One region of the Photobacterium ganghwense genome, then DNA from elsewhere that is predicted to be linked to it. Evidence: predicted binding sites of a transcription regulator. Region 1 holds the regulator's gene; each other region holds the start of a gene.
What was found. The regulator CRP, encoded in region 1, controls carbon source genes, mostly activating them, when cyclic AMP is high. The targets are predictions, from matches to a motif close to TGTGANNNNNNTCACA.
Positions count from the first base shown of each region.

Region 2: cdd (cytidine deaminase) is a predicted target of CRP. The motif match lies at 4,124-4,139, and genes of this name have one in related genera.
Region 3: mlc (sugar metabolism global transcriptional regulator Mlc) is a predicted target of CRP. The motif match lies at 4,328-4,343, and genes of this name have one in related genera.
Region 4: FH974_RS02550 (CTP synthase) is a predicted target of CRP. The motif match lies at 4,769-4,784, and genes of this name have one in related genera.

Region 1 is NZ_CP071325.1:241,541-249,284, reverse strand. It holds gene FH974_RS01180 (TIGR02444 family protein) at 1-291, shown strand, start outside; gene FH974_RS01175 (hydrolase) at 345-1,331, shown strand; gene FH974_RS01170 (YheU family protein) at 1,403-1,618, shown strand; gene FH974_RS01165 (phosphoribulokinase) at 1,729-2,598, shown strand; gene FH974_RS01160 (OsmC family protein) at 2,762-3,169, opposite strand; gene crp (cAMP-activated global transcriptional regulator CRP) at 3,442-4,074, shown strand; gene FH974_RS01150 (hypothetical protein) at 4,445-4,624, shown strand; gene FH974_RS01145 (DUF1338 domain-containing protein) at 4,904-5,698, opposite strand; gene astD (succinylglutamate-semialdehyde dehydrogenase) at 5,743-7,200, opposite strand; gene astA (arginine N-succinyltransferase) at 7,212-7,744, opposite strand, start outside.
Region 2 is NZ_CP071325.1:1,759,423-1,767,166, forward strand. It holds gene FH974_RS08135 (SRPBCC family protein) at 1-165, shown strand, start outside; gene sbcB (exodeoxyribonuclease I) at 509-1,933, shown strand; gene FH974_RS08145 (hypothetical protein) at 2,265-2,792, shown strand; gene FH974_RS08150 (CidA/LrgA family protein) at 2,896-3,237, shown strand; gene FH974_RS08155 (CidB/LrgB family autolysis modulator) at 3,234-3,914, shown strand; gene cdd (cytidine deaminase) at 4,199-5,086, shown strand; gene FH974_RS08165 (DMT family transporter) at 5,243-6,142, shown strand; gene FH974_RS08170 (TAXI family TRAP transporter solute-binding subunit) at 6,446-7,420, shown strand; gene FH974_RS08175 (hypothetical protein) at 7,684-7,744, opposite strand, start outside.
Region 3 is NZ_CP071325.1:2,170,503-2,178,246, forward strand. It holds gene prsT (XrtA/PEP-CTERM system TPR-repeat protein PrsT) at 1-689, shown strand, start outside; gene FH974_RS09890 (S1 family peptidase) at 879-1,616, shown strand; gene FH974_RS09895 (VanZ family protein) at 1,631-2,044, shown strand; gene FH974_RS09900 (PEP-CTERM sorting domain-containing protein) at 2,144-2,845, opposite strand; gene mlc (sugar metabolism global transcriptional regulator Mlc) at 3,023-4,237, opposite strand; gene queE (7-carboxy-7-deazaguanine synthase QueE) at 4,507-5,175, shown strand; gene FH974_RS09915 (hypothetical protein) at 5,336-7,744, shown strand, end outside.
Region 4 is NZ_CP071325.1:511,246-518,989, reverse strand. It holds gene ispF (2-C-methyl-D-erythritol 2,4-cyclodiphosphate synthase) at 1-418, opposite strand, end outside; gene ispD (2-C-methyl-D-erythritol 4-phosphate cytidylyltransferase) at 418-1,116, opposite strand; gene ftsB (cell division protein FtsB) at 1,162-1,434, opposite strand; gene eno (phosphopyruvate hydratase) at 1,663-2,964, opposite strand; gene FH974_RS02550 (CTP synthase) at 3,045-4,685, opposite strand; gene mazG (nucleoside triphosphate pyrophosphohydrolase) at 4,897-5,712, opposite strand; gene relA (GTP diphosphokinase) at 5,801-7,744, opposite strand, start outside.

The sequences.
Region 1 (7,744 bases):
GCCCTGACTGATACCGACGCCCTGCTCAGCCATTTTCGTCAACTGCGCCGGGAGCTGAAACCCGGGCTGGCGCCCACCGCCTACCGCAAGCTACTCGACTTTGAGCTGGCACTGGAAAAACGCCAGCACCGCGATCTGCTGGCGGCGCTGGCAAGGTCTTGCCCTGCCCCTCACCCCGCAGCCAATCAGCTCAATCCTCAGCCGCCTAATCTGGCCAACTACGCCCGCAAGCTCGGCTTACCGGATACCCTGCTCAACCAGCTGCGGGGAGCAGCGCCTGAGGGCAGATGATCTTTCGCGTCAGGAGCGCGTACACTTACCCAAAAGGTCTAGAAGGATTTCCCATGACTCCGTTTGAACCGGCCAATGGGCTGCGTAACCCCCATCTGCAAACCCTGCTGCCCCGCTTTCTGCGGCGCAAGCCTCTGTTTACCCCCGTCACGCAGCGGATAGAAACGCCGGACGGCGATTTTCTCGACCTGGCCTGGACCGCAGCACCGGATACCTGCCGGGTTGAGCAACCGGTCATGGTGCTGTTTCATGGCCTGGAGGGCAGCTTTCGCAGCCCGTATGCCAATGGCCTGCTGCACGCCGCCCACAATCAGGGCTGGCTGGGCGTGATGATGCACTTTCGCGGCTGCAGCGGGGAAATAAACCGCCATCCCCGCAGCTACCACTCCGGGGAAACCAGCGATGCCCGTTTTTTCCTGCGCTGGCTGCGGGAAAAATTGCCAAGCCAGCCGTTTTTTGCTGTCGGGGTTTCGCTGGGCGGTAACATGCTGGTTAACTATCTGGCCGAAACCGGCACCTCATCCGACTTACTGGCAGCTCAGGCCATCTCGCCACCGCTCGATCTGGCGGCCTGTTCCGCCCGGATCGAACAGGGTTTTTCCCGGGTGTATCAACAATACCTGCTGGGCTCGATGAAGCGGACCCTGAGCCAAAAACTGGCCGTGTTGCCCGGCGCGATGCCGCTGTCACCGGATCAGGCTGAGCAGATCCGTACCCTGCGCCAGTTTGATGATATGGTGACCGCCCCCTTGCACGGCTTCGCGGATGCCGAGGACTACTATCAGCGCTGCAGCGGCCTGACCAAACTGACCGACATCACCACGCCACTGCGGATCATCCACGCCAAAGATGATCCTTTCATGACCGAGGCCGTGATCCCGGCGCAGCCGTTACCGGCGCACATCGTGTACGATCTCTGCCCGTACGGCGGCCATGTCGGGTTTGTGACCGGCAGCTGGCGGCGACCGGATTTCTGGCTGGAAACCACCGTGCCGGAATGGTTCAGCCCTTTCCTGCCAGCAGACGCCGACCACGACTAGCACCAGCGCTCTACAACTGGCGAAATTCCCCCTATAATTTCGCCAGATTTCGCAACTACCGAGTATTTCCTATGATTATTCCCTGGCAAGAGATTGATCCCGAAACCCTCAACAACCTGATTGAGCATTTTGTCCTGCGTGAAGGGACCGATTACGGTGAGCGTGAGCTCAGCATGGATGAGAAAGTCAGCCGGGTTCGCCAGCAACTGGAACGGGGTGAGGCCGTGATTGTCTACTCCGAACTGCACGAAACCGTGGATATTAAATTGCGCCGTCACCTGGGCTAACTGCCTCTACGCGTTCCGTTTTCTGGTCGGCATTTTTCACAATCCGGCTTGACCTGACCGCGCCACCCTGTTAATAACTCTTTCCGTTAATGTTAACGACAGGGTTTGTCATGTCTGCAAAACATCCCATTATTGCAGTAACAGGGTCCTCAGGGGCGGGTACCTCCACCACCTCGGAAGCATTTCGTAAGATGTTCAATATGATGAACATCAACGCCGCCTGGCTGGAAGGTGACAGTTTTCACCGCTTCACCCGACCGGAGATGGATGTGGAAATCCGTAAAGCCAAAGAGCAGGGCCGCCACATCAGCTACTTCGGCCCGCAGGCGAATGATTTCCCCCTGCTGGAATCTTTTTTCCGCCAGTACGGCGAGGATAGTAGCGGGAAATTCCGCCGCTATCTGCACACCTTCGATGAGGCGGTGCCTTACAACCAAATGCCGGGGACATTCACCCCGTGGCAGGATTTACCGGAAAACACCGATGTGCTGTTCTATGAAGGACTGCACGGCGGGGTTGTGGATGGCGACACCAATGTTGCCCAACATGTGGATCTGCTGATCGGCATGGTGCCTATTGTCAACCTGGAATGGATCCAGAAGATCGTGCGCGACACCCGCGATCGCGGCCATTCACGGGAAGCCGTGATGGATTCAATTGTCCGCTCAATGGATGATTACCTGAACTACATCACGCCGCAGTTCTCCCGCACCCATATCAACTTCCAGCGCGTCCCGACGGTCGACACCTCGAACCCGCTCAGTGCCAAGGCGATCCCGAGCCTGGATGAGAGCTTTGTAGTGATCCGCTTCCGCGGTATCAAGAAAGTCGATTTTCCTTACCTGCTGGCGATGATTCAGGGCTCTTTCATGTCACGCCACAACACCCTGGTGGTGCCGGGCGGTAAGATGAGTTTTGCGATGGAGCTGATTATGCGTCCACTGATCCAGCAGTTAATTGATACCGGCAAGATCAGCTAATCGCGACGAGGTGTTATTGAGTTTGGCTTAGCGAGCAGCGTGAACGAACCGGCCTCAGCGCCGCACCCGGTACCGACAAGACACCGCCCGCCCAGTGCATTGCACCGGGCGGGCGGCAATTTAACATATCAGGCGTTCTCGTCAGTTAACTGACGATAGCCGATTAATCCTGAGCGATCACTTCATAAGAGTGCGTCATTTCTACCCCTTCCCCCAGCATCAGGCAAACCGAGCAGTATTTTTCCAGTGAATCGGCCACGGTTTTGGCGACCACCGCTTCATCCAGATCGTGGCCGGCGACCACAAAATGAATGTTGGCAGAAGTAAACAGACGCGGGGCCTGATCACGGCGTACTGAGGTAATTTGCGCTTCGCAGGCCGTGATTTTCTGCCCGGCAGATTTCAGGCCGTCAACCACATCTACCGAACTGCAGCCACCCGCAGCCATTAAAACCATTTCCATCGGACTTGGCGCTTTTTCTCCGCCGTTTCCGTCCATCACCACGCTGTGACCGGAATTTGACTGACCCAAAAAGGTCAAATTCTCGACCCATTTCACTCGTGATTGCATGGCTTTCTCCTTCTCTAAAATAGGGTGTTTTGGCACTATCTGACAACTGTGTGATCATGTGCACACTTATGACCACGAAATGGCCTTTTCCGATAGATCAATATCAAGAAATACGCGCCGAAAAAAGATAAACTCTGAACTAATTATTCACGTGAGCTTGCAGCCCAGCGGTTGACTGAATATCCTAAACGGCGAACAAATTATTGTTAGGCCCAGCCTCAAACTTATAGGGACGTCGTTGTTGGGCAACAAACGCAGAGGAAGTTAGTAATATGGTTCCAGGTAAACCTCAAACAGATCCAACTCTAGAGTGGTTTCTTTCCCATTGCCACATCCACAAGTACCCATCAAAAAGTACGTTGATCCATGCAGGGGAAAAAGCGGAAACACTCTACTACATCGTTAAGGGTTCTGTTGCTGTCCTAATCAAGGATGAAGAAGGCAAGGAGATGATCCTGTCATACCTAAACCAGGGTGACTTCATCGGTGAGCTTGGCCTGTTCGAAGAAGGCCAGGAGCGTACCGCTTGGGTTCGCGCGAAGACCCCATGCGAAGTGGCAGAAATTTCATTCAAGAAATTCCGCCAGCTGATTCAGGTTAACCCTGATATTCTGATGCGCTTGTCAGCACAGATGGCTCGCCGTCTGCAAGTGACCAGCCAGAAAGTCGGCGACCTGGCATTCCTGGACGTAACAGGCCGCATTGCTCAGACACTTCTGAACCTGGCAAAACAGCCGGATGCAATGACTCACCCGGATGGCATGCAGATTAAGATCACCCGTCAGGAAATCGGGCAGATTGTTGGCTGTTCCCGTGAAACGGTTGGCCGTATTCTGAAGATGCTGGAAGAGCAGAACCTGATCTCTGCGCACGGTAAAACCATCGTGGTTTACGGTACGCGCTAAGATGCCGCTGCAACGTCAGTGAAAAAAGCCGCGCTCAGCGGCTTTTTTATTATCTGCGACCAGCATACCAACTAGCCCTTATCCCTTTATGCACCCCCAGCTTCAGAGTCCCTCTCACGACGTCCCCCTCGCTCATTACCGTGTTGCCAGGAACCGTACTTAGCAACATTGGCATTAGCAGCAACATTGGCGGGACTTGAATGCTCGCGACACCCAGTACAGCGCGAGAGATCGCCCGGCGTTGCGGCGCGATACATCCGAGAGTTGCCGACACGCTCACCCTTTTCCCCCTTGCCTCCGGCCGGACAAGTGCTACATTCAGGAGAGACGCCTATGCAACTGATGCAAGGTCCTGACACGGATAACAGATATGGATATCGAGCGTTTTTCCCCGCACCAGCCCTCATTGAGCCCGGCTATCATTGCCCCGTTGCCTGCCACCGTCGAGTTGACCGGCTTTAGCGGCAACCGCCATTACCATGAGCAAACAGCCTTACAGGACGGCTGTCCGGCTGCCCTGCCGTTGCCACCGCTGGATTGCCAGCACTGACGCTGATAACCGATGCCTGCCATGCGCTGGCACTAAACGCCAAGTACTCAACACCTGACACTAAACACCTAGCACCGAATAATTGGCACTAAACACCATCCCACAAACATGTGGTACGAAACAGCAGAGCCTGAACGAAAAAAGCCCTGCAACAACCGCTGCGGGGCAAAGGGAAAGCATCTCATTGGGATTCTGATCGGTTATCGCTCTTGACCAGAGAGCAGCCTTGAAGGTCAGACCCTCAAGGCTTGGTGACCCATTCTGTGATAAATGGGCGTTTTACATGTTCGTACTTTCGAAGATCTTGTCGGCAGATGCTTCTACAAAGCCCGAGTACAACTCACCGTCAGGCATTGGGTAACGCTTAGCGAACTCATAGAAGCCACCCGGAATCGAGTGAACACCATCCGTAAAGCCGACATCAACCCGATCAGCCATGGTCGATGACTGTTCCAGCAGCACTTCAGGGCTGCCTTTGACTTCACCGCCTGACTCATTGATGACAAACCCGTTGTGACGCAGCAGCTGGTTCACCTCAACCACTTCGGTAAACTGCTCAAGCTGGTTGATGCTGACCGTAAAGTGGTTAGCCCCGTAACCGTGCGCAGCCACCCAACCCGCATACTCACTTTCTGCTGACAGCATGTCGTAGGTCGCAAAATCCAGCTCCCACAAACGGCCGCCGTACAGGAACGCAGGATCATTCAGCGCCTCTTCCGGTACTTGGTTAACCAGCTCACGCACCGCTTGCTGCAGTTCAGAACTGAATTGTCCAACCATCAACTCACTGATGAACACTTTCGGTGCACGCGGGTTCGGGTGCTCAAAGTGCTCAGCATACAGCTTCTTCGCTTCGAAATGATACTTGCCGCACGGTTTGTAGCCGATCGCGATAAACGGCGCCGCCAGGCGATCCAGTCCCACTTTGGGCAGGTTGAAGGTACGCAACGCAATATGATCATTAAGCAGCGGTTCGTCTTCGGTCAGCAGGTCATGAACCTGCGCCGCTGACGGACACAAACGCTGAATGTAATCCTGCCACAGCCCTTCAAACAGTTTCTCTACCCTTTCCATGTGTTTGCCATCCTCTTAACTAAAGTGAACTCAGGCGCCCGGACTTACAGGCTGATCCCCGGTGATAGTTGCGCCGGAACTTCAGTGTGGTCGCCTTCCATTGATGCCATTGGGTAGGCACAGTAGTCTGCCGCGTAGTACGCACTTGGACGCAGGTTGCCCGAAGCCCCCGGACCACCGAACGGTGCATCACCGCTTGCGCCCGTCAGCTGACGGTTACGGTTCACGACACCGGCACGGATATGGTCAATGAAGTATTGCCACTCGCTGTCGTCGGTAGAAACCAGACCAGCAGACAGGCCGTAACGGGTGTTGTTTGCCAGCTCAACCGCCTGCTCCAGATCATCATAGCGAGCCACTTGCAGCAGCGGACCGAAATATTCTTCATCCGGCAGCACGGCAATATCACTGACTTCGATGATACCCGGCGTCACCACGGCGCCCTGGCCGCGAGTCGCTTCCAGCAGCGGTTTGCCACCCAGTTCAATCAGGTTAGCCTGAGCACGGATAATGTTGTCTGCGGCCTGAACCGAAATCTGCGGCCCCATAAACGGTGCCGGCTCATCGAACTGGCCACCCACTTTAATGTTGCCGGCAACTTCAATCAGACGAGCCAACACGGCATCGCCAGCTTCCCCTTTCGGCAGGTACAGGCGACGGGCACAGGTACAACGCTGACCGGCACTGATAAACGCTGACTGAATAATAGTGTAGACGGTTGCATCCAGCTCACCATACTGGGAGGAGATCACCATCGGGTTGTTGCCGCCCATTTCCAGCGCCAGCATTTTGCCCGGCTGACCAGCAAACTGACGGTGCAGCAAGTGGCCGGTATTGGCACTGCCGGTAAACAGCAGACCATCAATCCCGTTTGATCCTGCCAGCGCTTCACCCGTTGCTCGCGCACCCTGAACCAGGTTGAGCACGCCAGCTGGCAGACCCGCCTGTTGCCACAGTTTCATGGTCTCTTCCGCGATTTTCGGCGTCAGGTCAGACGGTTTGAACACCACGGTATTCCCCGCCAGCAGCGCCGGTACGATGTGACCGTTTGGCAGGTGACCCGGGAAGTTGTAAGGACCGAATACGGCCATAACACCCAGCGGACGGTGACGCAGGACAGCCTGTGTCCCCGCCACATCTTTTTGTTTTTCACCGGTACGCTCGTGGTAGGCACGCAGGGAAATGGCAATTTTGCCGACCATCGCACCAGCTTCGGTGCGGGTTTCCCATAGCGGTTTACCGGTTTCTTCGGCGATCACGGTTGCAATCGCTTCCGCATTCTCTTTTACCAGCTCAGCAAAACGCTCGACAATCGCCTGACGCTCCGCAAACGGGGTATGACGCCAGCTCAGCAGCGCCTGACGCGCACTGGCTACCGCCTGCTCAACCTGCTCACCCGTTGCCGCGCGGCCTTCCCAGACCACGTTACCTGTAAACGGGTCCAGCGACTGCATCGCTTCCCCTTCACCCGCTACCCAGCGGCCTGCGATCCATTGAGTCATCATTGTTCTCCTTACTGGACAATCAGGCGTACCTGATCTCCCTGTTGTACCTGAAGCGCTGCTGCCATTTCGGCAGAAATCACCGCCACGCCATCCATGACGTCGACTTTATCGACTGCGGCACGGAAGTTACTGAACGAAGTGTTACTGACGATACAGTCAGTGTCGCCGCTTGGCTGGCCGATTTCGACCTGGCAGACCTTAGAATGGCGAACCGATTCAATATTGCGAATATCACATTCTACCGTTGGGCCGGCATCAAAGATGTCCACGTAACCCCGGCAGGTAAAGCCTTCCTGCTCCAGCAGACGCAGCGCCGGGCGAGTTTTTTCATGTACCTCACCAATAACGGCCTGAGCTTCCGGACTCAGCAGATTGACGTAAATTGGCAGCTTCGGCATCAAGTCGGCGATAAAGCCTTTCTTGCCGATCCCGGTCAGGTAATCTGCCAGTGTGAAATCGATTGAGAAGAAGTGCTCTTTCAGCCATTCCCAGAATGGTGAGTGACCTTCCTCATCTGAAACCCCGCGCATTTCGGCAATAA
Region 2 (7,744 bases), 1.5 Mb from region 1:
CAAGTTGGGGCAGATACCGAAGTCACTCATGCAGTCAATTTTACGGGTTTCCTGTCTCCTTTATTTGGACAACTGATCGGAAAACAAATTAAGAGAACACTACCAAACACCATGCAAGGCTTAAAAAAGGCTGTTGAAATGTACAACGACGAACAAGCTGCATAATCATTCGACATACTGAAAGGCGATAACCTGTAACTTCCCCTACTCGAAATCATGCGGGTGGGTTCATCCACATGTTTACTGTCCCAAGCTCTTAGCCCGATAGCGCATACAACAATTATATTCCCACCAAGCATCATCCCTCATCGAACATAAGAAGCCTGCGTCATTTAAGGGCCTAGCTCATCCACAACTATCATAGCTGGCCGTGTTTCAGAGTGGCTTAAATTATCGCCGTATGTATATAGCAGGTTCTGTAGATGCTTCCAAAATCAAACCCGCACCCAACTCAAATATTTGTTATTATGAGGGCAGACAACACTTTTACCTGTGTGTATTGATAATAATGAGTAACAGCAATAACCAGCCAACATTGTTTTGGCTCGATTATGAAACCTTCGGTGCCAGCCCGGCGAATGACCGTCCGTGTCAGTTTGCGGGTGTGCGTACCGATATGGATCTGAATGTGATTGGTGAGCCGCTGGTGATTTATTGTAAACCACCCGTGGATTACCTGCCCTCTCCTGAAGCCTGTCTGATCACCGGTATTACTCCGCAGGAAGCCCACCAGAAAGGGCTGTCCGAGCCGGAGTTTATTGCCCGCATTCATGATGAGCTGTCTAAGCCGAATACCTGTGTGATTGGCTATAACAACATTCGTTTCGATGATGAAGTTACGCGCTATACCCTGTATCGCAACTTCTTCGACCCATATGCCTGGAGCTGGCAGAACGGTAACTCGCGTTGGGACATGCTGGATGTGATGCGCACCTGTTATGCGCTGCGTCCGGAAGGTATTACCTGGCCGACCAATGAAGATGGTTTTCCTAGCTTCAAGCTGGAGCACCTGTCGGTCGCCAACGGTATTGAACACGCCAACGCGCACGATGCGATGGCTGATGTGTATGCGACCATTGAGCTGGCGAAGCTGGTGAAACAGCATCAGCCAAAACTGTTCAGTTATTTCTTTGATCTACGCAACAAGCGTAAATTACAGAACCTGATCGATATCGTGGAAATGACACCGCTGATGCACGTTTCTGGTATGTTTGGCGTGGAATGCGGCAATACCACCTGGATTGTGCCGATGGCGTGGCATCCGGATAACAAGAACGCGGTAATTGCGGTCAATCTGGCAATGGACCCAGCGCCGCTGCTGGAGCTGTCTGCCGATGAGCTGCGCGAACGTCTGTACACCAAGCGAGCGGACTTAGGGCCGGATGAGTTGCCAGTGCCTCTCAAGCTGGTTCACATTAATAAGTGTCCGATTCTTGCACCGGCTAAAACCCTGCGTGCTGAAGATGCGGCGCGTATCGGCATTGACCGTGAAGCCTGTCTGAAAAACCTGCAGCTATTGAAGTCTCACCCGGAAGTGCGCGAGAAGCTGCTGGCTATCTACAGTGAAGATCGTGAGTTTACGCCGAGCGATAATGTGGATGCACAGTTATATGACGGTTTCTTCTCTGATGCGGATCGCTCCACACTGGAAATCATCCGTAAAACGCCTTCTGAAGAACTGGGTAAGCTTGAAATCAATGTCAGTGACAAGCGTATCAAGCCGCTGTTGTTCCGTTACCGCGCCCGTCACTTCCCGATGACACTGGATTATAAAGAACAGCAGCAATGGAAACATTACTGTCAGGACTTCTTTGAAGCCAAGCTGCCTGGTTACATGCAGAACCTGGAAGCTGTGGCGATGGAACACCAAACCAGTGAACGGGATATGAAGATTCTGAAAGCAGTGTATGACTATGTAGAGTCACTGGTGTAAAGAATCAGATAGTTCGCTGTTTTTATGGTTCACCGGCAGCACTAAGTAACCAACAGAAAATGCTATAAAAACTACTAGCCTCTTCCTGCAAGTGCAGCAAGAGGCTTTTTTCTAAGACAATATCCTTAGAAGTGAAATTGCGCATCCCCCCTTCACCGCTCACACTTAAATCAGACCGGTGTAATCAACACCTTATTTCCGTTGTCTATTGGCCCTGCTGCTGGGCGTATTTACCGCAAAACCAGGTTGACCTGAGATCACCTGTCAGGTTGTGCGGATTCATTAGGACACTGTCATTCATGGATTCGAAGTTTGAATTGAAGTAATTGATATGGCAACCAGAACTCTGACACGCTGTTACCGTTTTCCTGACGTCGACTTCGAGCCTGACCTGCGTTTGCTGGTGTGGAAAGACAAGTCAGAAACGTCGCTGACTCAGCATGAATCCCGCCTGCTGGAAGTGCTGTGCTATTGTGCGGGGGAAGTGATCAGCGCTGAACCTTTGTATGAAAAAGCCTTCTCTCAAATCGACCCCTACGAAGATGCCAGCGGGCAACATTATGACATCAATGCTATTTTTCATTCACTGACGGATAAGCTCAATAGAGACGGCAAACTGGCAATTCCAATTGAAGTTTTGCCCCATTATGGATTCCGTGTGCCTCTACCGGACAAAACATGCCGGACGGTACATCAGAACCAGTTGAAGCCTAGCCTTCCGGCCCCGGAAGAAGATGTCCCGCCTCCTTACGAAGAAACCCCGACCGAAAAAATCGTGAAATACAGCGTCTGGCACAAAATCTCTGTGGCAATACTGACGCTGGCCGGGGTCGCCATGATCGTGGCCTCCACATTCTGATTTTGCAATCTAACTTCCATGGTCCGAGCAGGTCATTTTAGTGTGGTCTGCGTCACATTTATTTTGTATGATGAATGTGTGGATTCCTGATAGTGAATGGCTCATGGCGTATCTCCGTTCTTTCTTTGTCATCTTTATTTGCCTGATGTTGGGCAAAGGTATTCAGGCCCTGACTGGTCTGGCAATTCCCGGCAGTATCATCGGGATGTTAATCCTGTTTACTGCCTTGTCGATGGGTTTACTCCCCGCTCATTGGGCGATGAAAGGCTGCCACGTACTCATCAAGAACATGGCACTGCTTTTTGTACCTGTCGGTGTCGGACTGATGAATTATCTGGACCTGCTGACAGATAACACGCTAACTATTTTGCTCAGTACCCTAGGCAGCAGCCTGGTGGTATTTATGGTGATTGGCATTGCTACACACTATAAGGAAAAACAATGATCTGGCTTCTGACTACCGTTGTAGTGTTTTACACCGCACGGCTTATCTCCAAACGTCTACAGCACCCGATTGTTAACCCTTTACTGATTTGTCTGCTGGTGATTATTCCGCTTCTGATGTGGTTGCACGTACCGTATGAAACCTACTTTGAGCAGAACAAATGGATTAACGCCCTGCTGGAACCCGCAGTGGTCGCTCTGGCCTTTCCATTGTACGAGCAACTAAGCCAGATTCGCGCCAAATGGAAAGTCATTTTTTCCGTGTGTCTGGTTGGCAGCGTGTTATCCATGCTGACTGGGGCGGGTATTGCTTTCATGATGGGTGCCGACGCCCAGCTGACGGCATCGATTCTACCAAAATCCGTAACGACCCCCATCGCAATGGCGGTCGCCGATCAGATTGGCGGCGTGCCTGCTATCGCTGCAGTCATGGTCATTATCGCGGGCTTGTTTGGTGCTGTTCTGGGTTATCCGCTGTTTTCCCTTTTCGGCGTGAAAGCACCTATCGCCAAAGGACTGACCATGGGCACCGTGTCTCACGCGCTGGGCACGGCAAAGGCGGCAGAAGAAAATTATCAGGAAGGCGCATTCAGCTCGCTGGCACTGGTTATTTGCGGCGTCATGACATCAATTCTGGCGCCATTATTGTTCCCACTGCTCACAGCGGTGTTTCAATAGTGCTAATGTTTCTTAGCATATTTCTTTTTAGCGTTTTCTTAAGTGCACAGGCTCAATTGATTCACTAGGATCAGCCAAACTAAGAAACAGGTAAAATGAGTGGGTAATCGAATACAATCTCTAACTCACTGATAAATATTGCACTTTGAAAATTAACTTGTGTGAACTCACTCTCAATAATGAAAACAATGAAACAAACAAAACAATAACGTGATCAATATCACACAACAAAGTAAGGACACAGCCTACAATATTTCTCCATACACAAGACGGAGTGATAACTCATGCACACTAAAGTAATGGATGCTTTAGGCGCTTTACCCGCTGATTTAGCATCGGCCATCAAACCGATCGTGGAAGCGGATCATTTTGATGCAACTCTAAGCCCTGAGGTGTTTGCTCAGTTGCTGTCACAAACTCAGATGACAGACACTGAATTACGTGTTGCATTACTTCCGCTTGCCGCCGCTTATTCAATTACCCCCATTTCGCATTTCAATGTAGGCGCAATTGTGCGCGGTTTGTCCGGCACTTTGTACTTCGGCGCCAACATGGAATTTGTTGGTACCAGCCTGTCGCAAACGGTTCATGCTGAACAATCTGCTATCAGCCACGCCTGGGTAAAAGGTGAAACTGGCCTGCAGGACATTACCATCAACTACAGCCCTTGCGGTCACTGTCGCCAGTTCATGAACGAGCTGACGTCAGCGAAAGATCTGATTGTGCAACTGCCTGAGCGCGAGGCAAAAAATCTGCAGGAATATTTACCTGAATCGTTCGGCCCTGCCGACCTGAACATCACCGATGCCCTGCTGGCAACCGTTGATCACGGCATGCACACAGAAGCAACCGAAACACTGGTTCAGGCGGCCTGTCAGGCGGCAAACCGTGCCCACGCGCCATACACCAACAATTTCAGCGGTGTTGCGCTAAAAGCCAAAGACGGAAACGTTTTTGTGGGCATGTACGCAGAAAACGCAGCTTTTAACCCGAGTCTGCCTCCGCTGCAAGTCGCTATGATCAATATGAACATGGCTGGCTACCCGCTGGCTGATATAGAGGAAGTCGCTTTGGTTGAGAAATCGGACAGTACGATCAGCCACCTAGCTGATACCCAGACCACTCTGGAAGCGCTGAATCCCGACATTCCTCTGACTTACGTCGCGGTGTAATCCATCGTAAATACGTAAAAGTCATGCTTAAAATCAGAAAAACCGCCGTAATGGCGGTTTTTTTATACTTTTGTGTCAGCAACCAAAGAAAGCGGTTTCTTATCCTTCCTCTCGCGGGTATGATTTTTCAAGTTTTTCATTACCCTATCAATTTGAATGTCACACCAACATAATCCTATTCAGGGTGCCAGCTGGATGCTGATCGCCGGACTGGCTTTTGCCCTGGTTAACAGCCTGGCACAGTATGTCAGTATCAATTTCGGCATCCCTTCAACCACTGTCGCACTCATTCAGTACGCCATTGCTCTGGTCGCGATATTCCCTTGGCTTCGGACGCTCGGGCTTCGTCGTGCACTACGCACTCAGCATTTTGGCATGCACTGCCTGCGGGTTTTCCTCGCGGTAATAGGTATCCAGCTCTGGCTATGGGCGCTTGCCTATCCGGTTCCAATTTGGCAAGGCATTGCATTACTGATGACTTCACCGTTGTTTGCCACGATTGGTTCTGGGATCTTTCTGAAAGAAAAAGTCGGCACGGCGCGCTGGGTAGCTACCCTGACAGGTTTTCTGGGGGCGATGCTGATTCTTGAACCTTGGGCCGACGGCTTTAACTGGGCCAGCCTGTTACCGGTCGGTGCCGCGTTCTTCTGGGCCAGTTACTCCCTGATGGTGAAGAAGATGTCAGCGTATGATCCACCGGCCACTATGGTGGTGTATCTGCTGATTCTGATCACTCCCTTCAATATTTTTCTGGCTGTACCTGATTTCACAATGCCCGATACTGGTTTCAGCTGGTTGTTGCTGTTCGGAGCGGGTCTGATGACAGCACTGGCACAATGGGCTATCGCTAAAGCCTATGCGGTGGCAGATGCGTCGTTTGTGCAACCTTTTGACCATGCCAAATTGCCGTTGAATGTACTGGCAGGCTGGCTGGTCTTTGGCTGGGTGCCACCAGGACGCTTGTGGCTGGGCGCAGCCATTATAATTGCCTCGGTGGCGTTCATTACTCAGTGGGAGAATAAGAAAGCGGCGGGTCAACAGGCTGCAAAAGCATAACGCTGTCTGTCGGTCGCAGTTTGATTGCATCGCGCGCTGTCTCACTTTTCTTCCCCACCGTCTGCGGGTGTCAGTAAGGGTTTTAGAATCTATGGTTTCAGAAGCTGTAGTTTCATAGCCTAAGCTGACTCCCACAGACGACAGGGATTGTCTTAATCCCACGACAAGTCTCACTCTCTCACCGTCTAGACTCAGACCTAATGTCGTTTGCTGAACATTCTCTGTGAATCAAACCACTCTTGATCAGCAAACACAACGTAACACCCAACCCTTCTTTCCTCTGCCCGTATCTGCGAGGTCATTATGAAACGGTTCCGCACGCTGACTATCGCTTGTTTGTCCTGCTTCAGTTTGCTTTTGGCCGCCTCCGCCTTATCCGAAACCTTTATCACAATTGGTACCGGGGGCGTAACCGGCGTGTACTACCCGACAGGAGGCGCTATTTGTCGGCTGGTGAACAAAGACAGACCGGTACATGGCATTCGCTGCTCCGTCGAATCCACCGGTGGTTCAATCTATAACATCAACAGCATTCGTGCCGGTGAGCTGGATTTAGGTATCGCGCAATCTGACTGGCAGTATCACGCGTACAACGGTACCAGCATTTTTGCCGAGAAAGGCCCGTTCAAAGCGCTGAGATCTGTCTTCGCCCTTCACCCCGAACCCTTTACCGTGGTTGCCAGAGCAGATTCAGGGATTAAAACGTTTGCTGATTTGAAAGGAAAACGGGTCAATATCGGCAATCCCGGTTCAGGACAGCGTGGCACGATGGAAGTGTTAATGAAGGCCATGGGTTGGTCGCAGTCCGATTTCAGCCTGGTCGCTGAGTTAAAAGCGTCGGAACAGTCAAAGGCCCTTTGCGATAACAAAATCGATGCCATGGTGTATACCGTGGGGCACCCAAGCGGTGCCATTAAAGAAGCCACGACGGCCTGTCAGAGTGTGATTGTGGATGTTTCAGGGCCGGTGATCGACAAGCTGATAGCAGAGAATAATTTTTATCGGGTAGCCACCATTCCCGGCGGTATGTATCAGGGAAATCCAAAAGACGTGCATACGTTTGGTGTCGGGGCGACACTGATCTCTTCAGCATCAGTGGATAAGAACATCGTTTATCAGGTCGTGAAATCTGTTTTTTCAGACTTCGAGACGTTCAAGAAGCTTCATCCCGCGTTTACCCTGCTGAAGAAAGAAGAGATGATCAAAGACGGACTGACCGCTCCCCTCCATGACGGCGCGAAACAGTATTACATTGAAGCCGGGTTAATGAAGGAATAGCGACACAACTCGCTGTTTACGGTAAATCGGACTGCGCAGAAAAGCAGGATGTCAGTAGTCTGAAACCGATAAGCTGCATACCGGTAAACAGAATCCCGGTAAACAGAATACCGAAAACACAAGAAACAAGGGAATAGACATTCCACAGCACCCTCATTCTCTCCGAAACCGGAAAGAATGAGGATGGAACTCATGCGAAAGACTCTATAGAACCGGCTCGATTATACCTCAGAGTCAGTCGCATGAATCACGGATAACAGCTATCAAAAACGGTAACGAATACCCAGCGCGCCTTCAAGATCCGCATCAAAATCTTCAACCATG
Region 3 (7,744 bases), 1.6 Mb from region 1:
AGGCCATTCTGGATAAACAAAATGATGCCGTAAAAACCACTGCCTATTATCTACGTCTGCAAGGCGAGCTTTATGCCCGTAACGGGCAAACGGCTCAGGCCGTGGATGTACAAAAGCAGCGTTTCGAGCGTTACCCTAGCATCACGACCGTCAAAGACCTCGCTCTGGCTTACGATGCAAACAAACAAACTCATGATGCCGTCAGGGTACTAAAGCAATACATCACCCAACAAGGCGAAGCCGCTCAGCCTCTGGTGCTGGTACTGGCGCAGCTACAAGTCAAAGCCGAACCTGACGCCGCCATTGCCAATTACAGGGCCATTCTGGAGAAAGAGCCTAAAAATGTTATTGCGCTCAATAACCTGGCCTGGCTGTATATGAATCAGAACGATTTTGCCAAAGCCTGTGAACCGGCGAGCCAGGCCTTTGAGCTGGCGGGCGAGTTTGCAGAAGTACAGGATACTTATGGTTACTGCCTGCTGAAGTCCGGACAGACTCAGTCTTCACTGGAGCCCCTGAAAGCAGCGTACCAGAGCAAACGGGCCAGTGTTGAAATCGGGCTTCACTATGCTGAGAGCCTGATTGCCAATCATCTGCCGGAGAAAGCCAAAGATATACTGAATACCGTAGAGGCAACCTCGCCGGAACATGTTCAGCAGAAAAATCAGCTGATGGCACAAATGCAATAATCGAACGGTTTCAGGCACACCCGACGCTCAGTGCTGCCACTAAAACCGACAGTGGCAGCCTCAAAAACCTTGGCGGGTATGCCTGCAATCATGGCCGGGGGCTCTCCTTACCGAAAGGTCAATGCCATTAACAGATTTCTAACCAACACGAGCCACAGCTGATGCTGTGGCTCGTCATATGGAGGATTCATGTCAGGACGATTCTTATTGTGTCTTCTCTGTTGCTTCTCGGCGTCAGTTTTCGCCGACCTGCCGGATACCATTGCACGTATAAAACCGTCCATCGTGGGTGTCGGTTTTTACGATAAAGCCGCCAGCCCCCGAGGTCAGTTGTTTGGTACCGGCTTCGTGATCGCCCCGCAATTGGTTGCCACCAATGCGCATGTCGTCAACCCTTCCCTGTTGACCGGTAAGCGGCAGTTTGTTGTCTTTATCGGTACCGGCCGCAGCCCGGAGGTACGCACCGCAACTGTCATTAAACGGGATACCCGGCACGATCTGGCTATTCTGAAAATTGCTGGCTCCCCCTTACCCGCGTTACGTCTTTCTACTCGCCTGGTTCGGGAAGGTGAGCGCTATAGTTTCACCGGCTTTCCGATTGGTGCCATTCTGGGCCTGTACCCGGCAACGCATCAGGGCATTGTTGCCAGTATTACCCCCATTGCGACGCCCGCCAATCATGCCCGGGAGCTGACCGTGCAGCAGCTAAGGCAACTTAAAAAGCCTTATGACGTCTATCAGTTTGATGCAACAGCCTATCCAGGAAACAGCGGCAGCCCGGTTTATCACCCGGAAACCGGTGAAGTCATTGCCATTATCAATAAGGTCTTCGTCAAAACCAGCAAAGAGTCTATGCTCACTGACCCCAGTGCAATCACTTATGCGATTCCAATTCAGCACTTAATTACCCTGAAGCAAAGCCTTTGAGTGAGTAACCTGAGATGATGACATTCACCCCCTTCCAGCGAAACAATCTTGCCTGGTTCGGTGCCGTAGCCAGCACACTCTTTATTGCCTACATTTCGCTGGTGCCCGCTCAAAATGAGCCCGAGTTCGCCGATTTGCAGCAATACGGCATTCTCTTTCTGGATAAAATTTTACATCTGATCGCCTATGGCGGCCTGACGTTTCTGTTTCTGTGTACGTCACAACTACGCCGTTACCCCAGAGCAACCTGTCTGGCACTGATTCTGTATGGGTCACTGCTTGAGCTCACCCAGGGTCTGTTACCTCTGGGGCGCGAATTTTCGCTGTTTGATGCCCTCGCTAACGTGCTGGGCGTACTGATCATCGGCAGCGCATTTCTCTACCGGCAGAAAAAACAAAAAGCCAGACGTCTGCTTTCGTCTGGCTAATCAGGTGGTACTCGCGGGTCATCCGGTTTGTCGTTGACTGCCAGGGTTGACCTCAGACAACTCCACAACAGGCAGGCAAGAAAGCCCCAACCGTCTGAATTACTGTTTTCTGCGTTTCATCCCCGCGAAGCCCAGCAAACCCGCACCAAACAGGAACATAGAAGCGGGTTCTGGTACTGATACCATGCCGTATGAAACGTCGTAGGCTTTACTTTCTCCATCAGGATTGAAAATAAATTCCAGGGCAGAAATGTCCGTAAAATCGGTGCCACCAAAAATAGGATCACTGAAATCGATATAAACGACCCCAGGAGCTGACGATGTTGTCACCAGATTCGCTGAGTTTGTTGAGGCACCGCCACCCCACCAAGTGTTGATGCGGATGCCTAAATCAAGGTCCTGAGACAGCACTTCAAACAGGAAACCGCTGCCGTTTAACGCAAAGTTTCTGGAACCTAAACCCGCTGCGTTGATATTTGGTGAGTTATCTGTGCCGTCATACTGAACAGACACAGTCGCGGATGTCAGAGTGTCAACACTCACAGAAAGAAAACCACTGCCGACAAAAGCACTGGCCCCTAAGTTGTTGTTGGCCACAGAGGTAACATCAACGAGAATATCCCGCTCTTCACCCATCAAAACACTATCTGGCCCTGTTACAGAAGTGGATAGGCTACCGACACCGTTTACCTCAATCTTTGCTTGATCAACGCTGAAGTCATCAATAATCAGTTCTGCATTGGCAGCGCCAGCCAGGAACAGTGTGGACAGTGAACATGCTAAAAGAGTTTGCTTAATCATGAGTGTTTCCCCCGATATAGAATCACTCACTACTAAGCGAATTGTGTGCCAGTTATTATATTACTGTTTTTACTGGGTTTTATATTCGTACGGTTTATCAGGTGTAAAAGATACCAACACTTTGCAAACCATACTGTCAGGAAAATCATGCAACGAAGGTTTAATGAACAGGCGACATTATCCCTCAATCAACTTCATCAGCAGGTGGCCGTCATACATGGCTTGCTTCACCAGCGCCGCACCGGGCATCGTTGCCTGAGTGTAAAAGCAGCTTTCTTCAATCATCAGATCACGATTATAAACCGGCAGTGACTGCGTTCGGACACAATCCATGATGGCCGGGTACAGCACTTCTTTTGCGCGGTTAAACTCTCCGCCGATCAGAACTTTATCGGGGTTAAACAGGTTGACCATAATTGCAATGGCCTGTCCCAGGTGATGACCAAGCTCAACGATAACCTGGCGAGCCAGACTGTCACCGGCAACCGCGGCGTCACAGATACCCTCGATTGTCAGCACTTTGCCGTGAAGCGTGGACGGATGCCCTTCGCGAAGACGCTGCTCCACTTGCTCAAGCACCGCTTTCAGGCTGGCCACAGTTTCCAGGCAGCCATGGTTTCCGCAGAAGCAGCGTTTACCATAGGGCTTTATCTGAATGTGGCCAAGCTCACCCACATTCCCGATACGGCCCGATAACACCACATTGTCCAACACAATACCGGCACCCACACCATGGTGGATAGAAATCAGTATCGAGTTCGCCACATCGCGCGAATTCCCAAACAGTTTTTCAGCCAGCGCCCATGAGCGGGTGTCATTGCCAACAAACACCGGCAATCCAGTAGCTTCATGGATAGCGGGACCTAACGCCAGATTATGCACATTGTAGTGCGGCATTTGCAGTACGGTTCCGGCTTCCGCATTCACCAACCCCGGCAATGAAACCGCGATCGCTGTAATACGATCCAGCTCATTCACATGATTGGCAAAAAAGGTATGAATTTCGGAAATCAGCTTTTTCAGGACTTCATCCTGCTCCAGCACATCCACTTCCTGACGTTCTTCAATCAGGATATCGCCCCCCAACTCATGCAGTGCGATGGTCAGATAGCCACGCCCCAGTCGGATAGACATAAACTGCCACCCTTCATTGGCCGGCATCAGACCAATCGCCGGTCGCCCCCGGCTGGCCGCTTCCTGAATAGCGGTTTCTTTTATCAGATGAGCATCAATAAGCTCACGGGTAATTTTCGTGATACTGGCCGGTGCCAGCTGGCTGCGCTTTGACAGTTCAATCCGTGAGATAGGGCCAAGCTGATCAATGAGCTTGTAGACGCTGCCGGCATTGTTTCTCTTGATATGATCGATATGACCAGGCTGAGCGACATACATGCCTTAACTCCTGAAAAAATGTAGATATAAAGATGAACAATTGAATTTTTTTACTTTGCGAAGTAATTGTGAAGCCGAAGTTTCATGGGACGTGACAAGAGTCACAGGGAAATCGAAATCAATCAGTGAAAACTGTATGCCGCTTCATATTTCCCTCAAAATGGTCGCGGTTAATTCACCACCAAAATTTATCTACTGGAAGACAGCTCACAGCTTTTTTGCCATAATGCCGCGGTTCAACTCTTGTTCAACTCACCACGAGGTTTGCGGTGTACAAAATTAACGAAGTCTTTGAAACCATCCAGGGCGAAGGTGTCTTTACCGGCGTACCGGCCATTTTTGTCAGACTCCAGATCTGTCCGGTGGGTTGTGCCTGGTGCGATACCAAACAGACCTGGTCGGCAGAGCCGCAGGATCATGTTTCAATTGCTGAGATCATGGCGAAAAAAGGCGACTCTCCGACCTGGACTGAGCTGGATGCTCAGGGCATCGTGAATCTGCTCCATGATCAGAAATACACCGCGAAGCATGTTGTTATCACCGGTGGTGAGCCATGCCTGTACGATCTGGTGCCTTTGACCGAAGCACTGGAGCAGGCCGGTTTCCGTTGTCAGATTGAAACCAGCGGAACATCAGAAGTGAAGGCCACAGCCAACACCTGGGTAACCGTGTCGCCAAAAATCAACATGAAGGCCAAGCTTCCTGTGCTGCCAAGCGCACTGGAGCGGGCTGACGAAATTAAGCATCCGGTTGGAACAACCAAGGACATCGAGCAACTCGATGATTTGCTGGCTGGCAAAAATCTGAAAACAAACGTCAGCATTGCGCTTCAGCCAATCAGCCAGAAGCCGCGTGCGACCGAGCTGTGCATTGAAACCTGCATTGCCCGCAACTGGCGTCTGTCCATTCAGACCCACAAATATCTGGCGATTGCCTAAGCCTCTGATCTGCACCACCCCATCACCTTCAAGCGGTCGTCTCACTTTTCAGACGGCCGCTTATTCTTTGAGACACCTTCCCCCTCTTAACAATGGCTAATTTTGTCCTATCTATACTCAGCAAAAAACCAATAGTCATAATCATTTGTGGGGAAATATTATGCGTAGCTATCTGGGATACTGCTTCCTGACGGCTTTCGCCCTGCTTCTGACCGCCTGTGGCGGAGGTGGAGGTGAGACACCCAATCCTGTTGCGGCTCCGGCCACACCGGTAACGACCGACTTCAGAGTCTCTGTCGATCTGCCTGACCAAATGACTCTGGCTCAGCAACATTCACTGTCACTGCTTCCTCAGGCTTACGCCAACGCAGTGAAAGATCTGACAGAACAAAATTTTGCCGCAGTCTGGCTGGACGATAAAGGTAAGGTGCTGGAATCCATCGAGCTGACCGACTGGCAGACAAACGGTGAAGGGATTTATACGTTTACCGGCGATACCAAACCCAGAGTCAACGCGGTACTGCTGATTGATCCGGCGGGGATCCCCGAATTCACCTTGGGTGAAGCACTGCCTGAGGGTCTTTATATGACTCCATTGGCCAGCGAACGCCTGACGGTCACGCTGGAAACATCGATGACTTACTACGCCCTGACCAAACGCATCGTCAAAGACGGCAACTGGGGGGTATTTACTGAGGTGTTTACCGATGCGCCACAGGGTAAAGTGCTGTTTGCGCTACAGGACATCAACAACATGGCCCTGGATATTCGCGATACCCTGTTCCCCCAAATCGGCCTGGAAGGCATGACACTGAAAGATCTGATGCAGCTTTCTATTGTCAAATCCATGACCGACGGTCGTATTGAGCGCTTTTATACCGAGCAGGATGCTGCGCTGGCTGATATTAAAGCCATTCTGAACGACGGTTACTGGCAGGTTGCCGCTGGCAGCAGTAACAATGGTACTGTCCTGATGTCGGACCGCACCTCGTATAACGGTTCACAGACCGAAGTGGCAGAATTCCGCTGGAAAAAAAGTGGTAACGAAGACATTAATCTGAGTGAATTTTTTACTTATCTCAGCGGCTCAACCGCATTCGGGACAGAAGATGTCACACATCAGGTGCTTACCTCTCAAGGCTGGACCGGGCTGTTCAGCTACCTGAAAGTCATCCTGGCGACTCAGAGAACCGCGATGCTGACCGATGCCGGTCTGACGAAAGATGATAAGTCGGGAATTTCCTTGGAGGCGAATGTCTATTCGTTGTCAGGAAAACGGATCCACGATTTTCTATCGAGCCGGGAAAATCATTTCATGACCCGCTATATCAAAAATACTGCGACGTTTGATGAAAATGCCTCAGGCTTCTATTTCACCTGGCGGCCGGAAAAAGAAACGTACCTGCTGTGTGACACCACCAACGACAAAGACACCTGCCGCGTTTACTCCACACAGCTGCCGGATACCGCCTTCACCAGTCTGGATGAGCTGATCACTGCTCAGGCCAATGCCGGGCCAGAGTTTGAATCCGTGAACGGCTTTAAACTCAGCGATAACGTGGTCGTAGAAATAATTGATGACGGCCTGTTTACCGTCCGTTACTGGAGCAACATTGCGGTCGATGAATGGGTGGTTCAGGAGCAAGGTGTCTGGTCTCCGGTAACGGTTGCCGGCAAACAGATGATCCGTTTCGATGTCCCCGATGTCATCAAACAACTGTCTGATAACTACCGTTTCAACAGCCTGGCACTGTTCCTGGTGGTTGACCGCGGATTCGTCAACATCGGCGAAACCCTGCTGGATGGCGAACAGTTCCACTACTCCGGTTTTGATAATGATGCGAAAGATCAGATCTTTGCCGCTGCGACCCGGGACAACCTGCCCGCCTTTGATAACTGTATCTTTGGAAATACCGCACTGGCAAATGAAGACCTCTTCCTCAACGCGGTAACAGAGTGTGGGGGTGACGAGCACTTCACCACTCAGGGCGTCAGTGATCTGGTCGACAAAACCCTGGTACAGATTGCCGAAGATGGTGAGATCACAGCTCAGATCCTGCGCAGTGATAATACCTGGGAGTTTTACCGCCACACCGAACCTGTCAGCGGCAGTAACCGCAGTTGGACACTACTGGATAACAGCTACCTGAAAGTGCTGGAAAATGCCGATACACCGGATTCCTTTGAGTACTGGGCGAAGACCAACTACGACTATGCCCTGCGGGTTATGGCGATTAAGCAGTACATCCATCCGGATAACGGTCAGCCTGAGGAAACGGTCATTACAAACTTCATGGCCCGTGAGTATCAGGCCGATCAACTGGCCGCCTGTACGACCAATGATTCCGGCTGGGATCAGACCACCACCACACCAATGGTGAAGAAAACTCAGGAGGAGTACCAGACTCAGGCCGCATCCTGTAAACAAGCCTGGTATGGCCGGGTGCCGCGGTTTACGGAAGCCTTGCTGGTTGGCCAGACCGGTAACCTGAGTGACGACAAAGCTCTGACGTTCGCCAGCGATTCGTCACGGTACCTCAAGCTGACCGATAACTTTTCCGGTGACTAC
Region 4 (7,744 bases), 270 kb from region 1:
TAAAACCCAGTCGCTCAGAAGTGGTCGCTTTCACATTGATGTTGCTGATATCCGTTTCCAGATCGTCAGCGATTGCCTGGCACATCGCGTCAATATGCGGTGCCATTTTGGGTGCCTGGGCGATAATAGTGACGTCCAGGTTGCCAAGGCGATAGCCCTTGGCCTTCACTTTACTGTATACATCACGCAGCAGAAAACGGCTGTCCGCCCCTTTCCACTCGGCATCTGTATCCGGGAAATGGCGACCAATATCTCCGGCCCCGATTGCGCCCAGCAGCGCATCACACACAGCGTGCAAGGCGACATCACCGTCAGAGTGAGCAATCAAACCCTGCTCGTAAGGCACCGCCACCCCGCCAATGATAACCGGCCCTTCGCCACCAAACTTGTGTACATCAAAGCCATGTCCGATTCGCATCATGCTGGATCCCCCAGTAGTTTTGCTAAATAAAATTCCGCCAGTGCCAGATCCTCAGGTTGAGTGACCTTCAGGTTATCGGCGCGCCCTTTCACCAGGATGGGCATCTGACCGCAATATTCTAACGCCGACGCTTCATCCGTCACGACGGCACCAGCCGCTAAAGCCTGTTCCAGCGCCTGCTTCAGGACACCGGCCCGAAACATTTGTGGCGTCAGGGCATGCCACAGATCAGCCCTGTCGACCGTTGACGAGATCGCGCCATCGCCATTGCCCCGTTTCATGGTATCGCGTACCGGCGCGGCCAGAATCGCCCCGTACGGGCTGGCCTGAGCTTCATCAATCAGGCGCTGCAGATCCTCCGGATGCAAACACGGGCGAGCAGCATCATGCACCAGTACCCATGCCGCTGGATCTGCCACGACGGCTAATCCGGCAAACACCGAATCGGCCCGCTCAGCCCCACCGTTCACACGTTCAATACGCGGGTCCGTTGCCAGCGGCAACGTTGGGAAATAAGGGTCATCTTTGCTGATTGCAATCACCACGCGAGTGATTTGCGGATGTTGCAGCAGGCGGTCAACCGTGTGTTCCAGGATCGTCTTACCGGCAATCTGCAGGTATTGTTTCGGACGGTCAGCGGCCATCCGGCTCCCGACCCCGGCAGCCGGTACGACTGCAATCAAACTTTCTTTCATGGGTATCTTTCACTGACGCAGGCACTGCCAGAACGGCGGCACCGATTACGGGCTCACGATTCGGAAGAAGGTTTCTCCCGGTCGAAGCATGCCCAGCTCGTTACGGGCACGTTCTTCAATGGCTTCCTGACCACGGTTCAAATCATGGATTTCGACATACATCTGCTGATTACGCTGTTGCAGCTCAGCATTCGCCTGTTTTTGCAGTACAACGTTATCCCGTACCGCCAGGTAGTCCATCATCCCGTTCTTACCCAACCAGAAATCATACTGTAACCAGCCGAGAACCATCAGCAGCAGCAAGGTAAACAGACGCATTCCTCTCTCCGGCAACGATTGTTAAATCAGAATATGAAGCAACCCCTCTCAGCTAACAGCCTGAAATGCGGTTGCTTCATACGATTCATCAGACAGGCAGTCAGCCTGTAATAATCCCACAAAGCGCACTTTGACTCTAGCGCCTGGCTCTTATTCGCCCATAAAAAAACCGCCTCAGTGAGGCGGTTTCCATCTCAGGCAAGATGCCCAGGTGTCAGAGACAGACGATTACGCCTGGCCTTTCACTTCTTTCAGACCGTTGAAAGGAGCACGTTCGCCCAGTGCTTCTTCGATACGGATCAGCTGGTTGTACTTAGCAACACGGTCAGAACGGCTCATAGAACCGGTTTTGATTTGGCCCGCTGCAGTACCTACCGCCAGGTCAGCGATAGTTGCATCTTCAGTTTCGCCTGAACGGTGAGAGATAACCGCTGTGTAGCCAGCGTCTTTCGCCATCTTGATTGCAGCCAGAGTTTCAGTCAGAGAACCGATCTGGTTAAACTTGATCAGGATAGAGTTAGCGATGCCTTTCTCAATACCTTCAGCTAGGATCTTAGTGTTTGTAACGAATAGATCGTCACCAACTAGTTGGATCTTGTCGCCTAGAAGTTGAGTTTGGTGTGCAAAACCATCCCAGTCAGACTCGTCTAGACCGTCTTCGATAGATACGATTGGGAATTGCGCAACTAGGCCAGCTAGGTAGTGGTTGAACTCTTCAGAAGTGAAAGTTTTTCCTTCACCTTTCATGTTGTAGATGCCAGCTTCTTTGTCGAAGAACTCAGAAGCCGCACAGTCCATAGCTAGAGTAACGTCTTTGCCTAGCTCGTAACCAGCAGCTGCAACAGCTTCTGCGATAACTTCTAGAGCTTCAGCGTTAGATTTAAGGTTAGGAGCGAAACCACCTTCGTCCCCAACAGCTGTGTTGTAGCCTTTAGACTTAAGAACTTTAGCCAGGTTGTGGAATACTTCAGCACCGATACGTAGAGCTTCTTTAAGAGTTTTCGCGCCAACTGGTTGGATCATGAACTCTTGGATGTCTACGTTGTTGTCTGCGTGCTCACCACCGTTGATGATGTTCATCATTGGTAGAGGCATAGAGAACTGACCAGCAGTACCGTTTAGCTCAGCGATGTGCTCGTACAGAGGCATGCCTTTAGCAGCAGCTGCTGCTTTAGCGTTCGCCAGAGAAACAGCCAGAATTGCGTTCGCACCGAAGTTAGATTTGTTTTCAGTACCGTCAAGGTCGATCATGATCTGATCGATGTCAGCTTGTGCTTTCGCGTCTTTACCAATCAGGGCTTCAGCGATTGGGCCGTTAACTGCTTCAACAGCTTTCAGTACACCTTTACCCAGGAAACGAGACTTATCACCGTCGCGCAGCTCAAGAGCTTCACGAGAACCAGTTGATGCACCAGATGGTGCAGCCGCCATACCTACGAAACCGCCTTCCAGGTGAACTTCCGCTTCAACAGTAGGGTTACCACGTGAATCGATAATTTCACGACCTAGAACTTTAACGATCTTAGACATTGTGTTTCCTCTTGCTTTATCTTCAATTTAAAAGCTAAAAAAATAGCTGTAGCTCTTACCGCTACAGCTATCCGTAATCCTTACTTGTTTAGCTCACCGCGCTGGTTTTCGCCAGCGGCTTTTACGAAGCCGGCAAACAGCGGGTGACCGTCGCGAGGGGTTGAAGTGAACTCAGGGTGGAACTGAGCAGCCACAAACCAAGGATGGTTAGGGTTCTCGATAATTTCCACCAGCTTCTTGTCCGCCGACAGGCCAGAAATTTTCAGACCCGCTTTTTCCAACTGCGGGATGTAGTGATTGTTCACTTCATAACGGTGACGGTGACGCTCGTGAATCGTCGCGTTACCGTACAGCTCGCGCGCTTTCGTGCCATCAATCAGGTGACACAGCTGTGAGCCCAGACGCATTGTACCGCCCAGATCAGACTTCTCTGTACGCTCTTCAACTTTACCTTCGTTATCAACCCACTCAGTGATCAGGCCAACAACAGGGTTCGCTGATTCAGGGTTGAACTCAGTTGAGTGCGCGCCTTCCAGACCAGCGACGTTACGAGCGAACTCGATCAGAGCAACCTGCATGCCCAGACAGATACCCAGGTAAGGGATCTTGTTCTCGCGAGCATACTTAGCAGTCATGATCTTGCCTTCGATACCACGGTTACCGAAGCCACCCGGAACCAGGATTGCATCCAGGCCTTCCAGTACTTCAGTACCTTTTGATTCTACGTCTTGAGAATCAATGTATTTGATTTTCACTGACAGACGGTTTTTCAGGCCGGCGTGCTTCAACGCTTCGTTCACTGACTTGTACGCGTCTGGCAGTTCGATGTACTTGCCCACCATACCGATGGTCACTTCAGCGGTCGGATTGGCTTCTTCGTAGATAACCTGTTCCCACTCAGACAGATCGGCTTCTGGTGCTGTAATGCCAAAACGCTGACATACCAGATCATCCAGACCCTGAGCTTTAATCAGTTGTGGGATCTTGTAGATTGAATCTACGTCTTTCATTGAGATAACCGCTTTCTCCGGCACGTTACAGAACAGCGCAATCTTGGCACGTTCGTTGGCTGGGATCATACGGTCAGAACGGCAAATCAGCACATCTGGCTGAATACCGATAGACAGCAGTTCTTTTACAGAATGCTGAGTTGGTTTCGTTTTCACTTCGCCTGCTGCTGCCAGGTATGGCACCAGTGTCAGGTGAGTGAACATGGCGCGCTCACGGCCCAGTTCAACCGCCAACTGGCGGATTGCTTCCATGAACGGCAGTGATTCGATATCACCAACAGTACCGCCAACTTCAACGATTGCGATGTCGTGGCCTTCCGCACCTGCGATCACGCGCTCTTTGATGGCATTGGTAATGTGAGGGATAACCTGAATAGTGGCGCCCAGGTAGTCACCACGACGCTCTTTACGCAGTACGTCGGCATACACGCGACCTGCTGTAAAGTTGTTGCGTTTCGTCATCTTGGTACGAATGAAACGCTCGTAGTGACCCAAGTCTAGGTCAGTCTCTGCACCGTCTTCCGTTACGAATACTTCACCGTGTTGAGTTGGGCTCATTGTGCCTGGGTCAACATTGATGTAAGGGTCAAGCTTCATCATGGTCACTTTCAGACCACGAGCTTCTAGAATAGCCGCAAGAGAGGCTGCAGCAATACCTTTACCTAGTGAGGATACGACCCCGCCCGTAACAAAAATGTAATTCGTTGTCATGTTTTACCTGGAAGATTGGTATAGAGGATATAAAAAGTATCTGGACGGGAAATTAGTATACCAGACACACTTTATCGCCACAACGTGAAAACTATCACAGCAGGATTGGTTTTTTTTTGTTTCAAATCAATTCTGCCTGTCAGGGGCGTTAATAATAACAATGTTGATCAGATAACGCCCTGATTCCCCGTATGGCAAGCCCTGTTTGCACTTACCATGTGCCCTTTTTCTCCCGCACTTTTACCTCATCCCAGATGCGATCCAGCTGCTCCAGGCTGCAGTCGTCAAGTTGCTTTCCTTGTTCTAGCACAGTTTGTTCAACTTGGCGAAACCGGCGCTCGAATTTCTGGTTAGCCCGGGCCAGCGCCTGCTCCGGTTTGACCTTAAGGTGGCGACTTAAATTGGCCACCGCGAACAGCAGATCCCCCATTTCTTCTTCAATGCGATCCTGATCCCGCGTGGCCTGAACGGCTTCTTCCATCACTTCTTCAATCTCTTCACGCACTTTGTCGACCACCGGCCCGAGTGTCTCCCAGTCAAAGCCATGACTGGCACAGCGCTTCTGGATTTTCTCTGCCCGGCTCAGCGCTGGCAGCGCCAGGGGAATATTTGCCAGCACACTGTGATCCTCACCTTTGGCAGCACGCTCTTTGGCTTTTTCCGCTTCCCAGTTAGCATGAATGGCCGACTCATCGGCAAACTCGGTTTGGCTGAACACATGAGGGTGACGGCGGATCAGTTTATCGTTAATGCCGGCCACAACCTGGTCAAAATCAAACAGCCCCTGCTCTTTGCCCAACTGGCTGTAAAACACCACCTGAAACAGCAAATCGCCCAGCTCCTCTCGCACGTCATCCCAGTTTCGCTGGGCAATGGCGTCCGCCACTTCGTACGCTTCTTCCAGTGTGTGCGGCACGATGGTGGCAAAAGTCTGTTTCAGATCCCACGGGCATCCCTGCTGCGGGTCGCGCAAGGTGGCCATAATGTCAATCAGTTGCTCGATCGGAGCAGGTTTCGCGTTACTCATGGTAGCTGGAGTCTCGGTTGAATGGTTCAGTGGAACGGTTAAAAACAAAAGCGGGCCGCCGTGGCTTCCCGCTTTTGATTGCTGAGTGTTAGTGCAGACGTCTGGCTTCAGCCACATCCTTCACCTGTTCGATGCGTTTAAGCACCCGGCCCAGGACATCGATATTGGTCAGTTCCAAATCAAAGTCGAGGATCGACAGCTGTTTCTTGAAGTCGACCCGACTCTTCATGCCGGCCACCTTGACCTTTTCGTTAGAGAAGGTGTTGGTCAGCTCTTTCAGCAAACCGCTGCGCTCAGAAGCCACAACCCGGACGGTAATGTTATAACTGCCGACAAAACCGCCACCCCAGACCGCATCAATGATACGCTCTGGCGCCACATGGCGCAGCTCTTCCAGCTGTTCACAGTCGCTGCGGTGCACCGAAATGCCACGTCCCTGAGTCACAAAGCCCTGGATGTCATCGCCCGGAATCGGCTGACAGCAGCGGGCAAGGTGGGTCATCAGGTTATCCACCCCCTCCACCACCACCGCATCACGGCGCGGTTTCTTGCTGGTTTTGTTGCCGGCTTCCACCAGCTTCTCCAGCAACTGCTGATCTTCTTCTTCAGCCGTCGGCTTGTTGACCAGCGCATTGATGTGGTTGATCACCTGATTAATACGCAGATCACCACTGCCGACCCCGGCATACAGTTCGTCCGGCGAATTCACGTTGAAGCGCTTCAGGGCATAGGCTTCGGCATCTTTCAGGGTCGCGCCGATTTTCACCAGCTCGGTTTCCAGAATTTCCCGTCCGGCGGCAATGTTCTTATCGCGATCCTGCTTACGGAACCAGGCATGTACCTTGGCCCGCGCCCGACTGGAATTAACAAAGCCCAGGTTCGGGTTCAGCCAGTCCCGCGAGGGGTTCGGCTCTTTCTGAGTAATGATTTCGACCTGATCGCCCATCTGCAGGTGGTAGGTGAACGGTACGATACGCCCTTCCACCTTGGCCCCGATACAGCGATGGCCCACTTCCGAGTGAATATGGTATGCGAAATCCAGCGGGGTAGCGTTCAGCGGCAGATCCACCACATCCCCTTTCGGGGTGAAGGCGTAAACGCGGTCATCAAAAACCTGGCTGCGCAGCTCTTCCAGCATTTCGCCGGAATCGGACATTTCTTCCTGCCACGCCAGCAGTTTACGCAACCAGTTGATTTTCTCATCATAGGCAGAACGCGCACCGCCGGATGAAGAGCCGCTCTCTTTGTACTTCCAGTGCGCCGCAACCCCCAGCTCCGACTCTTCGTGCATCTGCTTGGTACGGATCTGGATTTCAATGGTTTTGCCTTCCGGGCCGATCACCACGGTATGGATAGACTGGTAACCGTTCGGCTTCGGGTTGGCGACATAGTCATCAAACTCTTTCGGCAGATGACGGTATTTGGTATGCACAATACCCAGCGCGGCGTAACAATCCTGGATTTCATCCGCGACAATCCGCACCGCACGGACGTCAAACAGCTCATCAAAGGCCAGGTTTTTCTTTTGCATCTTCCGCCAAATGCTGTAGATGTGCTTTGGGCGCCCCTGCACTTCAGCCTTGATGTGCGACGCCTTCATCGACTCACGCAGATCCGTCACGAAATGCTCAATATAGTGCTCGCGGTCAATGCGGCGCTCCGACAGCTGCTTGGCGATTTGCTTGTAAGTATTCGGGTGCTGGTAGCGGAAGGCGTAATCTTCGATCTCCCACTTGAGCTGACCGATACCCAGCCGGTTAGCCAGCGGGGCGTAAATATTGGCGCACTCTTTCGCCGCAGCACGGCGAACCTCTTCCGGCTCATCTTTCACTTCGCGCAAGTGGCAGATTCGCTCAGCCAGCTTGATGACCACGCAACGGAAGTCATCCACCATCGACAGCAGCATCCGGCGGATATTATCAACCTGTACCGACTGCTCCGCGCCATCCTTAGTCGCGTTGAGCTGACCGATCGCCGCCATCTGACGGACCCCGGTCACCATCTGTAAAATCGTGCTGCTGTAATCTTCCTT